2 linked regions of the Geotalea uraniireducens genome follow. The protein of the gene in region 1 binds, or shares a complex with, the protein of each later gene. Links are inferred from orthologs where the notes say so. Each region holds a gene or a part of one and is shown in the gene's direction. Other genes may lie near its edges. The genes, in order: rny and pfkA.

Evidence for each region.
Region 2: rny (region 1) and pfkA share a complex: the UniProt entries of both Bacillus subtilis proteins name them as parts of the possible RNA degradosome complex. The link is inferred for Geotalea uraniireducens from one-to-one orthologs.

Annotation. Positions count from the first base shown.
Region 1 is NZ_AP027151.1:1,403,157-1,407,197, forward strand. The notes cover bases 1-2,831. They hold rny (ribonuclease Y), read left to right. Parts: upstream 1-550; coding sequence 551-2,113; downstream 2,114-2,831. Other genes in these bases: QMN23_RS06500 (5-formyltetrahydrofolate cyclo-ligase), read left to right, coding at 1-524; QMN23_RS06510 (TIGR00282 family metallophosphoesterase), read left to right, coding at 2,103-2,831. Also shown: more of QMN23_RS06510, read left to right, coding at 2,832-2,888; tyrS (tyrosine--tRNA ligase), read left to right, coding at 2,909-4,041. UniProt on the Bacillus subtilis protein: Endoribonuclease that initiates mRNA decay. Initiates the decay of all SAM-dependent riboswitches, such as yitJ riboswitch. Involved in processing of the gapA operon mRNA, it cleaves between cggR and gapA.
Region 2 is NZ_AP027151.1:2,863,093-2,871,635, forward strand. Bases 2,921-5,759 are described here. They hold pfkA (6-phosphofructokinase), read left to right. Parts: upstream 2,921-3,779; coding sequence 3,780-4,739; downstream 4,740-5,759. Other genes in these bases: QMN23_RS13425 (replication-associated recombination protein A), read left to right, coding at 2,921-3,727; QMN23_RS13435 (response regulator), read right to left, coding at 4,750-5,301; QMN23_RS13440 (ATPase, T2SS/T4P/T4SS family), read right to left, coding at 5,298-5,759. Outside these bases: QMN23_RS13420 (glycogen/starch/alpha-glucan phosphorylase), read left to right, coding at 1-2,387; more of QMN23_RS13425, read left to right, coding at 2,408-2,920; more of QMN23_RS13440, read right to left, coding at 5,760-7,745; QMN23_RS13445 (sensor histidine kinase), read right to left, coding at 7,748-8,543. UniProt on the Bacillus subtilis protein: Catalyzes the phosphorylation of D-fructose 6-phosphate to fructose 1,6-bisphosphate by ATP, the first committing step of glycolysis.

The DNA of each region.
Region 1 (4,041 bases):
GGAAGCAGCATTCGGCCGGGGAGCTTGCCGAGGCGGGGGATCGCATTCAGCTGACGCTCATTGCATCTCCCGAATTCCGGGCGGCGCAGGTGGTTGCCCTCTATGCGCCGATTCATGGAGAAGTGGCTACGGACAAAGTGATGGCTGCGGCACTCGCGGCCGGGAAGACAGTGCTTTTCCCGGCTGTCTGCGATGACAGTCTCCGCTTCGTGGCGGTTGCCGATCATGGTCAACTGCAGCCGGGAGCTTACGGTATCCCGGAGCCTTGCCCGACTGAGGGCGTTGTGCCGGTGGAATGTGCCGATCTCGTCGTGGTGCCGGGCGTGGCGTTTGATCTCGGCGGCCGCCGGGTCGGTTATGGCAAGGGGTATTACGACCGTGCCGTGCATCATCTCGAAGGGCAGGGGAGGCTCGTCGCTTTCTGTTACGATTTTCAGCTTGTGGCGGAAATTGCCGGCGAGCCCCATGATGTGGCTGTAGATCGAATCATCACCGAGACACGGATTATCCGGCCGCTCGGTTAGAATATACCAGGGGAGGTATCAAAGCATTGAAGATAGAACTGGCAATCACCTTTATTGTTGTTGCGGCGGCGATCGGTTTTTTTGTCGGGAATTTTTTGCGGAAGAGGCTTTCCGATGCGCTTGTCAGCAAAGCGGAAGATCATGCCTCCAGAATCGTCGATGATGCAAAGCGTGAAGCGGAAACGATAACAAAGGAAGCGGCCCTGCAGGCGAAGGATGCCGAGTACGAGGCCAAGGCTGAATTCGAGCGGGAAACCAAGGAAAAACGCAAAGACCTCCAGGCGTTGGAGAAGCGGTTGCAACAGAAAGAAGAGAATCTTGACAAAAAGATGAATCTCTTCGACCAGCGTGACGCCGATATGGCGAAAAAAGAGCAATCGCTGTACGCCCGGGAACAATCCCTTGCGCAGAAGGAGGAAAAGCTCGACGGTCTTGTTGCCGAACAGCGGGAAAAGCTGGAGACCATTTCCGGGATGACCTCTTCCGAAGCCAAGAAGCTCCTCATGGAAACCATGGAGAGCGAGGCCAAACTTGATGCCGCCAAGCGGATCAAGGCCATTGAGGAAGAGGCACGGGAAACCGCCGACAAGAAATCGAAGGAAATCATGGCGCTGGCCATCCAGCGGTATGCCGGCGAATATGTGGCGGAGAAGACGGTTTCGGTCGTGGCGCTTCCTTCCGACGAGATGAAAGGTCGGATCATCGGCCGCGAGGGTCGGAATATCCGGGCACTCGAAGCGGCGACCGGCATCGATCTGATCATCGACGATACTCCGGAAGCGGTTATCCTTTCCGGTTTCAATCCGGTCAGACGGGAGGTTGCCAAGATTGCCCTGGAGAAACTCATTTCCGACGGGCGGATCCATCCGGGGCGGATCGAAGAGGTGGTTGCCAAGGCCGAGGAAGAAGTTGAGCAGGTGATCAAGGAGGCCGGCGACCAGGCGGCCTTTGATCTGGGTGTTCACGGTATCCATCCGGAAATCCTCAAGCTGATCGGCCGGCTCAAATACCGGACATCCTACAGTCAGAACGTCTACCAGCATTCCCTTGAAGTCGCCTTCCTTTGCGGTATTATGGCCGCCGAGCTCGGCGTTAACGTCAAGCAGGCGAAGCGGGCCGGACTGCTGCACGATCTCGGCAAGGCTGTTGACCATGAGGTCGAAGGGTCCCACGCGGTGATCGGCGCCGAGCTGGCGCGGAAGTACGGCGAATCGCCCAAGATCGTCCACGCGATCATGGCGCATCACGAAGACGAGAAACCGAACTCGGTGCTGGCGGTGCTGGTCCAGGCGGCGGACGCCCTTTCCGGAGCCCGTCCCGGCGCACGGCGGGAAATGATGGAGACCTACGTCAAGCGGCTTGAAGATCTGGAGCGGATCGCCAGTTCTTTCGGCGGCGTAAGCAATTCGTTTGCCATTCAGGCCGGGCGCGAGATCCGGGTCATGGTTGCCAGCGAGGACGTCTCCGACGAACGGGCAGTGGTACTGGCTAAGGATATTGCGAAAAAGATCGAAGCGGAAATGACCTACCCCGGGCAGATCAAAGTAAACGTCATTCGGGAAACCAGAGCCATCGAGTATGCCCGTTAAGCTGCTCTTTATCGGCGATATCATTGGTAGCCCTGGCCGGCAGGCTGTCGGACGTGAACTCCATCGGTTGGTCGACCGTTATCAGCTCGACCTGGTGATTGCCAACGGAGAAAATTCGGCCGGCGGGTTCGGTGTCACCGAAGAGACCGCCAAAGAGCTTTTTGGCTTGGGGGTCAACGTCTTGACCAGCGGCAACCATATCTGGGACAAGAAGGAGTCGGTTCCTTACATCCGTCGTGAAGAGCGGCTGATCAGACCGGCCAATTATCCCCCAGAGACGGCCGGCCGGGGGAGTGTCGTCGTCCGGACGGCCGGCGGGGTCAAGGTCGGGGTCCTGAACCTGGAGGGGCGGGTGTTCATGAATAACCTCGACTGCCCTTTTCGTTGTGCCGATTATGAGGTCGACCGCCTCAGGCAGGAAACGAACATAATTCTGGTGGATTTCCATGCCGAGGCGACCTCGGAGAAGATCGCCCTCGGTTGGTACCTGGACGGTAAGGTGAGCGCTGTTATCGGTACTCATACCCATGTACAGACCGCCGATGAGCGGATTTTTCCCGGCGGCACGGCGTATCTCACCGACGCAGGAATGACCGGCAGTTTCGATTCGGTCATCGGGATCAAAAAAGAGCTGGCGATGGAGAAGTTTCTTACCCAGATTCCTGTCCGCTTTGAGGTAGCCAAGAAAGATGTTCGGTTGAACGGCGTCGTTGTTGAAGTCGACGAAACGACCGGCAAGGCGCTGGCGATCGAGCGGGTATCAATTTCGTGTTGATGAGGAGGGCGTAACACGTGATGTCAGTTGCGGAGCAGATGGCAATCATCAAGAGGGGGGCGGTTGAAATCCTTCTTGAAAACGAGTTGGAACAGAAGCTTGAAAAATCGCTTAAAACCGGTGTGCCGCTCAAAATCAAGGCAGGCTTCGATCCGACTGCGCCGGACCTTCATCTCGGCCATACGGTGCTCCTCCACAAGCTCCGCCAGTTTCAGCAGCTCGGCCACCAGGTATACTTTCTGATCGGTGACTTTACCGGCATGATCGGCGACCCGACCGGCAAATCGGAAACACGCAAGGCGCTTACCCGTGAGGACGTGTTGGCAAATGCCGAAACTTACAAAGAACAAGTTTTCAAGATTCTCGACCCGGACAATACTAGGGTCGTGTTCAATTCGGACTGGCTGGCCAAGCTGAACGCCTCCGACATGATTACCCTGGCGGCAAAATACACCGTTGCCCGCATGCTCGAACGGGATGACTTCGGCAAGCGTTTTGCGAATCAGCTGCCGATCAGTATTCACGAATTCCTCTACCCGCTCATCCAGGGGTATGATTCCGTAGCCCTCACGGCCGATGTCGAGCTTGGCGGTACCGACCAGAAATTCAATCTGCTTGTCGGCCGCGAACTGCAGCGCGAATGGGGACAGGCGCCGCAAACAGTTATTACGATGCCGCTGCTCGAGGGGCTGGACGGTGTCAACAAGATGAGCAAGTCGTTGGGGAACTACATCGGGATCAATGAGCCGGCCGAGGAGATGTTTGGCAAGGTGATGTCAATCTCCGACGAGTTGATGCTTCGTTACTATGAGTTGCTCAGTGATATGTCCATCGCCGACCTGGAGCGCCTCAAGGCCGGTCTCAAGGCGGGTGAGCTCCATCCGATGGAGGTCAAAAAGCAGCTGGGACGTGAAATCGTTGCCCGGTATCATGGCCAGTCGGCAGCGCAAACAGCCGAGGAGGCCTTTGTCCGGCGGTTCCGCGATAATCAGATCCCTGAAGATATGCCAGTCGTCACCCTGGCGGCGACAGCCGGCGCCACCCAGCTGTTCCGTGTTTTGGCCGAAGCAGCGCTGGTGAAGTCCAACAGTGAGGGGCGCCGGGCAATCCAGCAGGGAGGGGTGAAGGTCAACGGCGAAAAGGTGGCTGACGA
Region 2 (8,543 bases), 1.5 Mb from region 1 along the record:
ATGACCTGTTCAATGCCCTGGCCTACGCGGTACGCGACCGGATGGTGGAACGCTGGCTCGATACGCAGCAGGCCTATTACAACGACGACCCGAAGCGGGTCTACTATCTTTCCATGGAATTTCTGATGGGACGAACGCTGGAAAACAGCCTCGTCAACCTGGGGTTGCTCGACAATTTCCGGGAGGCGATGAATTCCCTCGGCTACGACCTTGACGACATCATGAACCAGGAACAGGACGCCGGCCTCGGCAACGGGGGGCTCGGCCGGCTGGCCGCCTGCTTCCTCGATTCCATGGCCACCATGGGGATTCCGGCATACGGCTACGGCATCCGCTACGAATATGGCATTTTCCGCCAGAACATCGTCGACGGGGCTCAGGTGGAGATTCCCGACAACTGGCTCCGCTACCGGAACCCATGGGAAATGGACCGGCAGGAGCATCTGCACGTCATCAAATTCAACGGCCGGGTAGTCGAGCGAAAGGACGGCGAGGCGAACAGCATCTTCGACTGGATCGATACCGACGACGTCATGGCGATGGCCTACGACACGCCGATTCCCGGCTACGGCACCAACACCGTCAACACGATGCGGCTCTGGACCGCCAAATCGACCCGTGAATTCGACCTCACCTTCTTTAATGAAGGAAACTACATTCGCGCCGTCGAAAAGAAAATGATGACGGAAAATATCTCCAAGGTCCTCTATCCCGCCGACCACGTCCCGGAGGGGAAGGAACTCCGTTTCAAGCAGGAATATTTTCTCGCCTCGGCAACCCTTCACGACGTCATCTACCGTTTCCGGAAAATGCACGACGATCTGCGGCTACTTCCCGACAAGGTCGCCATCCAGCTAAACGACACCCATCCGGCCCTGGCGATTCCGGAAATGATGCGACTTTTGCTCGATCATTTCCGCCTCGACTGGCAAACGGCCTGGGATATCACCACTAGGACCTTCGCCTATACCAATCACACGATTCTTCCCGAGGCGCTGGAAAAATGGCCGATCTGGTTCTTCGAACAGATCCTCCCCCGCCACCTGCAGCTCATTTACGAGATCAACGACCGTTTTCTGGCCGAAGTCCGCAGTCGTTTCCCCGGCGATATCGGCAAGCTGGAGCGGATGTCGCTCATCGAAGAGCACTGGGAACGCAAGGTGCGGATGGCCAACCTGGCCATCGTCGGCAGCCACTCGGTCAACGGCGTGGCCGCCCTGCATACGGAAATCCTCAAAGAGAGCGTTTTCCGCGACTTCTACGAAATGTACCCGGAACGGTTCAACAACAAGACCAACGGCATCACCCAGCGCCGCTGGCTCAAAGGTGCCAATCCGGGGCAGGCAGCGCTCATCGGCAAGGCCATCGGCGAGGGCTGGGTCACCGACCTTTATCAGCTGCAGCAGCTCCGCCCCCTCATCGACGATCCCGCCTTTGTTGCCGAATGGCGGGAAGTCAAGCGGCAGAACAAACAGCGGCTGGCCGAGTACATCCGCAAGCACAATTGCATCGAGGTCAACATCGACTCGATGTTCGACTGCCAGGTAAAGCGGATTCACGAATACAAGCGGCAGTTGCTGAACATCCTCCACGTCATTACACTCTACAACCGGATCAAGGAAAATCCGGCGGTGGACCAGGTGCCGCGCACGATAATCTTCAGCGGCAAGGCCGCTCCCGCTTATTATCTCGCCAAGCTGATCGTCCGGCTGATCAACGCCGTCGGCGAGACGGTCAACGGCGATCCGGCGGTCGGCGACCGGTTGAAGGTGGTCTTTCTCGCCAATTACGGAGTCTCGCTGGCGGAGAAGATCTTCCCTGCCGCCGACCTGTCGGAGCAGATTTCCACTGCCGGCACCGAAGCGTCGGGAACCGGCAACATGAAATTCGCCCTCAACGGCGCCCTGACCATCGGCACCCTCGACGGCGCCAATATCGAGATCATGGAAGAAGTGGGACGGGAGAACATCTTCATCTTCGGCATGAACGCCGGGGAAGTCGAGGAGCTGCGCCGCAAGGGGTACGTACCCCGCGACTATTACAACCGCAATGCCGAGCTGAAAAAAGGACTGAACATGATCGCCGAAGGGACTTTCTCGCCGACCAACCGGGAGCTGTTCCGCCCCATCGTCGACACCCTGCTCAACCAGGGAGACTATTACATGCTCCTCGCGGACTACGCCTCTTACATCGCCTGCCAGGAGGAAGTGAGCGCCCTTTACCTGAACCAGGACGAATGGGCGCGCCGGGCGATCCTCAACTGCGCCGGGATAGGCAAATTCTCCAGCGACCGGACCATTGCCGACTACGCCCGGGAAATCTGGGGGGTTGAGCGGATGGAAATCCATCCGGTGCTGGAATACCGGCAGAGTGCCGCCGCGGAATAGCCCCGCCAGGAAACCGATTCATGGATCTTTTCGACACGACTGCCGCCAGTGAAACCCTCAAGGATGCCCCACTCGCCGAACGGATGCGCCCCCGCACCCTCGACGAGTACGTCGGCCAGGAGCACCTGCTCGGTGAAGGGAAGCTGCTGCGCCGGCTGATCGAGTCGGACACCCTGACCTCCCTCATTTTCTGGGGGCCGCCCGGCTCCGGCAAGACCACCCTCGCCCGGGTAATCGCCAACGCGACCAAGTCCCACTTCATTTTTTTCTCGGCCATCCTCTCCGGGGTTAAGGAGATTCGGGAACTGGTCAAGGAAGCGGAAGAGGCGCGCAAGTACCACGGGAAAAACACCATCCTGTTCGTCGACGAGATCCACCGCTTCAACAAAACCCAGCAGGACGCCTTTCTGCCCTATGTGGAGCGGGGAACCTTCACCATCATCGGCGCCACGACCGAGAACCCTTCTTTCGAAGTTATCGCGCCGCTGCTCTCCCGCTGCAAGGTGCTGGTTCTCTCCCCGCTGGCCGACGACGACGTGGAAAAGATCCTCCGCCATGCCCTCGCCGACCGGGAGCGGGGGCTGGGCGAGCGGGAACTGAGGGCCGACGACGAGGCAATTGCCTACATTGCCGAGCAGGCGGGGGGGGATGGCCGGGTTGCCCTCAACACCCTGGAGACCGCGGTCCGCTTGGCCCAAAACGGGATCATCGACCTGGAGACGGTCCGCGAGGCGGTCCAGAAAAAACCGCTCCTCTACGACAAGGGGGGAGAAGAACACTACAACGTCATCTCGGCCTTCATCAAATCGATGCGCGGCAGCGATCCGGATGGGGCGCTCTACTGGCTGGCGCGGATGATCGAGGCGGGCGAAGACCCGCTGTTCATCCTCCGGCGGATGGTAATCCTGGCCAGCGAAGACATCGGTAACGCCGATCCCCGGGCACTACAGGTCGCCATTGCCGCGCTGCAGGGGTTCCAACTGGTAGGCATGCCGGAAGGGCGGATCATCATGGGGCAGGCGGTTACCTATCTCGCCACTGCCCCCAAGTCGAACGCGTCGTACGTCGGCATCGACGCCGCCCTGGCGGAGGTACGGAAAAGCGGAGCGCTCCCGGTACCGCTCCACATTCGCAATGCGCCGACCAAGCTGATGAAGGAGCTGGGCTATCACCAGGGCTACAAGTATGCCCACGATTACCAGGAAGGCTTCGCCGTGCAGGATTACCTGCCGGAGCGGTTGCAGGGAAAGCGGTTCTACGAACCGACCGGGCGGGGCTACGAGAAGACGATCAAGGAACGGCTCGACTGGCTGCGCGCCAGGGAAGAGGCGGAACAATAGGTATCAGCATTCCTCGGGCTCCCCTGGACCCGGTGTCGGAAAGGAAGAGACCATGAAGAAGATCGGGATTCTTACCAGCGGCGGTGACTGTTCCGGCATGAACGCCACCATCCGGGCGGCGGTCCGGACCGCGCTCCGCCTGAACCTCGAAGTCGTCGGTTTCCGCAAGGGCTACGCGGGGCTGATGAAGGGCGACTGTATCCAGCTCGACAGTCGGGCGGTCTCCAATATCCTTCACCGGGGGGGGACCTTCCTCCAGTCGGCCCGTTCCGCCGAGTTCCGCACGACAGAGGGGCAAGAGCAGGCGGTAGCGGCTCTCCGCGCCATGGGGGTCGACGGGCTGGTGATTCTCGGCGGCGACGGCTCCCTCTGCGGGGCGCTCGCCCTCCATCGGCTCGGCTATCCGGTCATCGGCATCCCGGCCAGCATCGACAACGATATCCCCTATACCGACATGGCCCTCGGCGTCGACACGGCGCTGAACAACATCATCTACGCCGTCGACTGCATAAAGGACACCGCCAGTTCCCACGCCCGCGCCTTCGTCATCGAGGTGATGGGACGCAATTCCGGCTACCTGGCCAGCGTCGCCGCCATCGCCACCGGTGCCGAATACGCGCTGGTGCCGGAGCGGGAATTCGATCTGGCCGAAATCTGCCAGCAACTGCGCTGCCGTTACGAAGAGGGCCGGGACAACGCGATCATCATCCTCGCCGAGGGGGCCGGCCACGCCCAGGAGGTCGCCCATAGCATCAAGGATGCCATCGGCTTCGAAACCCGGGTGACCGTCCTCGGTCACTACCAGCGGGGCGGCGCGCCGACGGTCTTCGACCGGCTGCTGGCGAGCCGGTTCGGCAAGAAGGCCGTTGAACTGCTTATCTCCGGACAGCAGGGGATGATGGTCGGCCTCTCCTGCAACGCCATCCTCGCCACCCCCCTGGAAGATGTCATCAGGGGGGAAAAGCGCCCACAGGACGAAGTGCTGCGACTGGCGGAAGTCCTCGGTATTTGATGGCGGGCCGCTAGCTCCGGTTGCACCGCTCGATGGCGGCGGCCAGTTCCTCGTCCGACAAGTCGGGAAGGACGAAGACCCCGGCCTCGTCCCGTTCGGCCACCGTAATGCCGGGGTATTTCTCTTCCAGTAGCTTTAACTCCCGGGACTGGCGCCGTACCGTCCGGAGGAGCCGGCGATTCTCCTCCTCCAGGGCGTGTTTCTCGAAAGCGGCGCGCAACGCCAGCTGCAGTTCGAGGCTATCCCACGGCTTGGTGAAGAAGCGGTAAATCTCCCCCCGGTTGACCGCGTTGATCGTCGCTTCGAGGCTGGCATGGCCGGTCAGCATCAGCCGCACCGTCTCCGGATATCGTTGCCGCACCTCGGCCAGAAATTCGGCTCCTCCCATGCCGGGCATCCGTTCGTCGGAAATAACCACCGCCGGCCGGTGCTGCTCCATGACCGCCAGCCCTTCCTCGCCATTGCCGGCCGTAAAAATCTCGAACGGCTCGTCAACGAGCGTCCGTTGCAATGCCGCGATGATCTGCGGCTCGTCGTCCACCAGCAAAAGTTTCCGGTTCATATCTCCTCCGTCAGCGCGATACAGTCGTCGGCCGGTTTCGTCCCGCAGAACGGGCAGACCAGCCAGTCACTCTCCAGCGGCATCCGGCACTGCTGGCAGACGTCGTGACGGACGTCGCCGCAGTGGGGGCAGAAGAGGAACTTGGCGTCGATAATCCGATTACAGCCGAGGCACTGGCGCTCGTAACCGATCTGCGGACCGATCACCCGCACCAGCTCCTCCAAGGTCGTCTCCCCCCGCCGGACCTTTTCCATCCCGTCCTCGATCAGGGTCCGCATCCCGGTCGCCCGGGCCATCTGCAACAGTTCCGACTCTTTGTAGTTGCTGCTGATGAAATGACGGAAATCGTCGTTCATGACGAAAATCTCGAACACCCCGGTCCGACCGAGGTAGCCGGTCTGGTTGCACTTGTCGCACCCTTTCCCCACATAGATTTCATGGCCGAGGTATCCCGGCGGGATACGGAGCAGGGTGGTCAGCTCCACATCGGGGGGGACGGCGGTGCGGCAATGGTCGCAGACGCGGCGGACCAACCGCTGGGCGATGATCCCTTCGAGAGCCGAGGCGATGATGTACGGCTTGATCCCCATATCCATCAGCCGGGTGATCGAGGCCACCGAGTTGTTGGTATGGAGGGTCGTCAACACCATGTGACCGGTCAGCGACGCCTTGAAGGCCACATCGGCGGTATCGAAGTCCCGGACCTCCCCGACCAGGATCACGTCCGGGTCCTGGCGAAGGGTGGCACGGAGCACCTGGGAGAAGGTCAGGCCGATCTTGTCCCGCACCGACACCTGGTTCGCCTCTTCGACGAAATATTCGACCGGTTCCTCGATGGTTTCGAAGTTTTTGCTGCTCTGCAGCATGGTCGACAGCAGAGAGTAGAGCATGGTGGTCTTGCCGCTGCCGGTCGGGCCGGTGGCGATGATCACCCCCTGGGGCTTGCGGCTGATGGCACCGATCTTCTTCAGATCGTCGGGAAGCACCCCCAGTTCTTCGAGACGCTTGACCGCCCCGCTCTTGTCGAGGATGCGCAATACCATCTTTTCGCCGTTGATGGTCGGCAGCGACGAGACCCGCAGGTCGACGATCCGCGTCCCCGACTTGACCGTAATCCGCCCGTCCTGGGGACGGCGCCGCTCGGCGATGTCCATCTTGGAGAGAATCTTGATCCGCGACACCACTGCGGCGTGGAGATCGGGAGGAATCCGCAACTTGGTATGCAGCATGCCGTCGATCCGGTAACGGATGATCGTGTACTTGGTCTTCGGCTCAACATGGATGTCGCTCGCCTTGTAGCGGATCGCCTCGGAAATGATCGCGTTGACGATGCGGATGATCGGCGGCACCTTTGACGAGCCGATCAGTTCGTCGACGCTGACCTCCTTCTCATCCTCTTCGAGAACGATGTCGATCTCGTCCAGCGGTTCGAGCTCGCCCAGTTCGTCGAGCCCGTCACCACCCGCCGGTCCTTCGCTGTAACAACGCCGAAGCTGAGCGGCGATCTCCGAGCCGGCGGCCAAAAGCGGCACCACTTTCAGCCCGGTGACCATGGCGATGTTGTCGCAGAGGAGGATATCCGACGGATCGGCCATGGCGATGGTCAGCTGCCCCCCCTCAAGGCGGACCGGAATCAGCCGGCTCCGCTCGCAAAGGTCACGGGGAAGCGAGCGGACGGCAGCCGCCGAGATCGCCGCCTCCCGCAGATCGATCGGCTCGATGTGGAGATTTGCCTGCAACGCCTTGAGGATTTGCGCTTCCGTCGCCAGGCCGAGCCGCACCAGGACGTCGCCGAAGAACTCGTCGGGTTGCAGGCTGTCGTTCGCCCGTTCCAGGTCGGCGCCGCTGATGACCCCCTCGTTGACGAGGATGTTCCCCATCAGTCCGCGACTCTTGTCGAACAGGCCGGCGTAGTTTTTGATCTTCAGCTGTTGCCGACGGGCAACCTCCTTCAGCTTGCGGTTCTCCCGCAACAGCACGTACTGCTGGAGGGCCAGGCTGACCGTCAGCCGCAGATCCTCATCGTTCCACGGCTTGGTGATGAATTTGTAGACCGCCCCGTCCTTCACCGCGCCCATGATCGACTGGACGTCGGCATAACCGGTCAGCATGATCCGGATCGTCTCCGGCCAGCGGGTGCGCACTTCCTTGAGGAATTCGGCGCCCGTCATCCCCGGCATCCGGTGGTCGGAAATGACCAGGTGGACCGGTTGCCGCTCCATGATTTCCAGGGCCTTGTCGGCGGCGGTGGCGGTCAGGATCTCGTAGTTCTCTTCGAGGAAGATCCGCCGCAGCGCCTTCAGCACCCCTTCCTCGTCATCGACGAACAGAAGGGTAAAGCCGCCGCCCGTCTCATCGGGCTCGGTATCGACTACGTCGTCGCCGGCGATATTCATGCCGTCGCTGCGCCCCACCGCCTTGAACAGTTCCGCATATCGTGACATGGTCAACTCCTCCGGAGCGGCAGCGTCATGACGAAGCAGGCACCGCCGTCCGGCGGCGAGAGCAGCTCGACGCTTCCCCCCAGTTCATTGCTGATATCGTAAACCACCGCCAGCCCCATGCCGGTCCCCTTCCCGACCTCCTTGGTGGTGAAAAACGGCTCGAAGATCCGCCCCCTGATCGGCTCGGGGACCCCGGGGCCGTTGTCGGCAATCCGCACCGTGATGGCGTGGTCGTCGCCGGCGGTGGCGACGGTCAGCCGCAGCCCCTCCCGGCGGGCCTCGCAGGCGTTGCGGATGATGTTCAGCAAAGCCTGGCAGAGCAGCGCCGGCGCACAGAGGAACGGCGGCAGTGGCCGGTATTCCCGAACGATCTCGGTCCCCGGCGGGATTTCGTGGATCAGGACGTTCAGCGTCCGGTCGAGTTCCTCGTTGACGTCGACCGTCATGATTTCCGCATCGTCGACATGGGAAAAGCCTTTCAGATCGCTGACGATGGTCTTCACCCGCTCGGCACCGCCAAGGCTCTGCCGCAGCAACTCATCGAGATCCCCCATGATGAAATCGAGGCGCAAATCCTGCCACTTGCGGCGGAAACGGGCCAGTTCCTCCTCGTCCCGCGCCAACAGCAGGCGGGAGAATTCGAGCATCTCCCGCAGCCGGTCGGCATACTTGGTGAGACTGTGGAGATTGCTGGTGATAAAGCCGAGCGGGTTGTTGATTTCATGGGCAACGCCGGCGGCCAGTTGGCCGACCGAGGCCATCTTCTCCCGCTGCAGCAGCTTGGCATAGGTCTGGCGC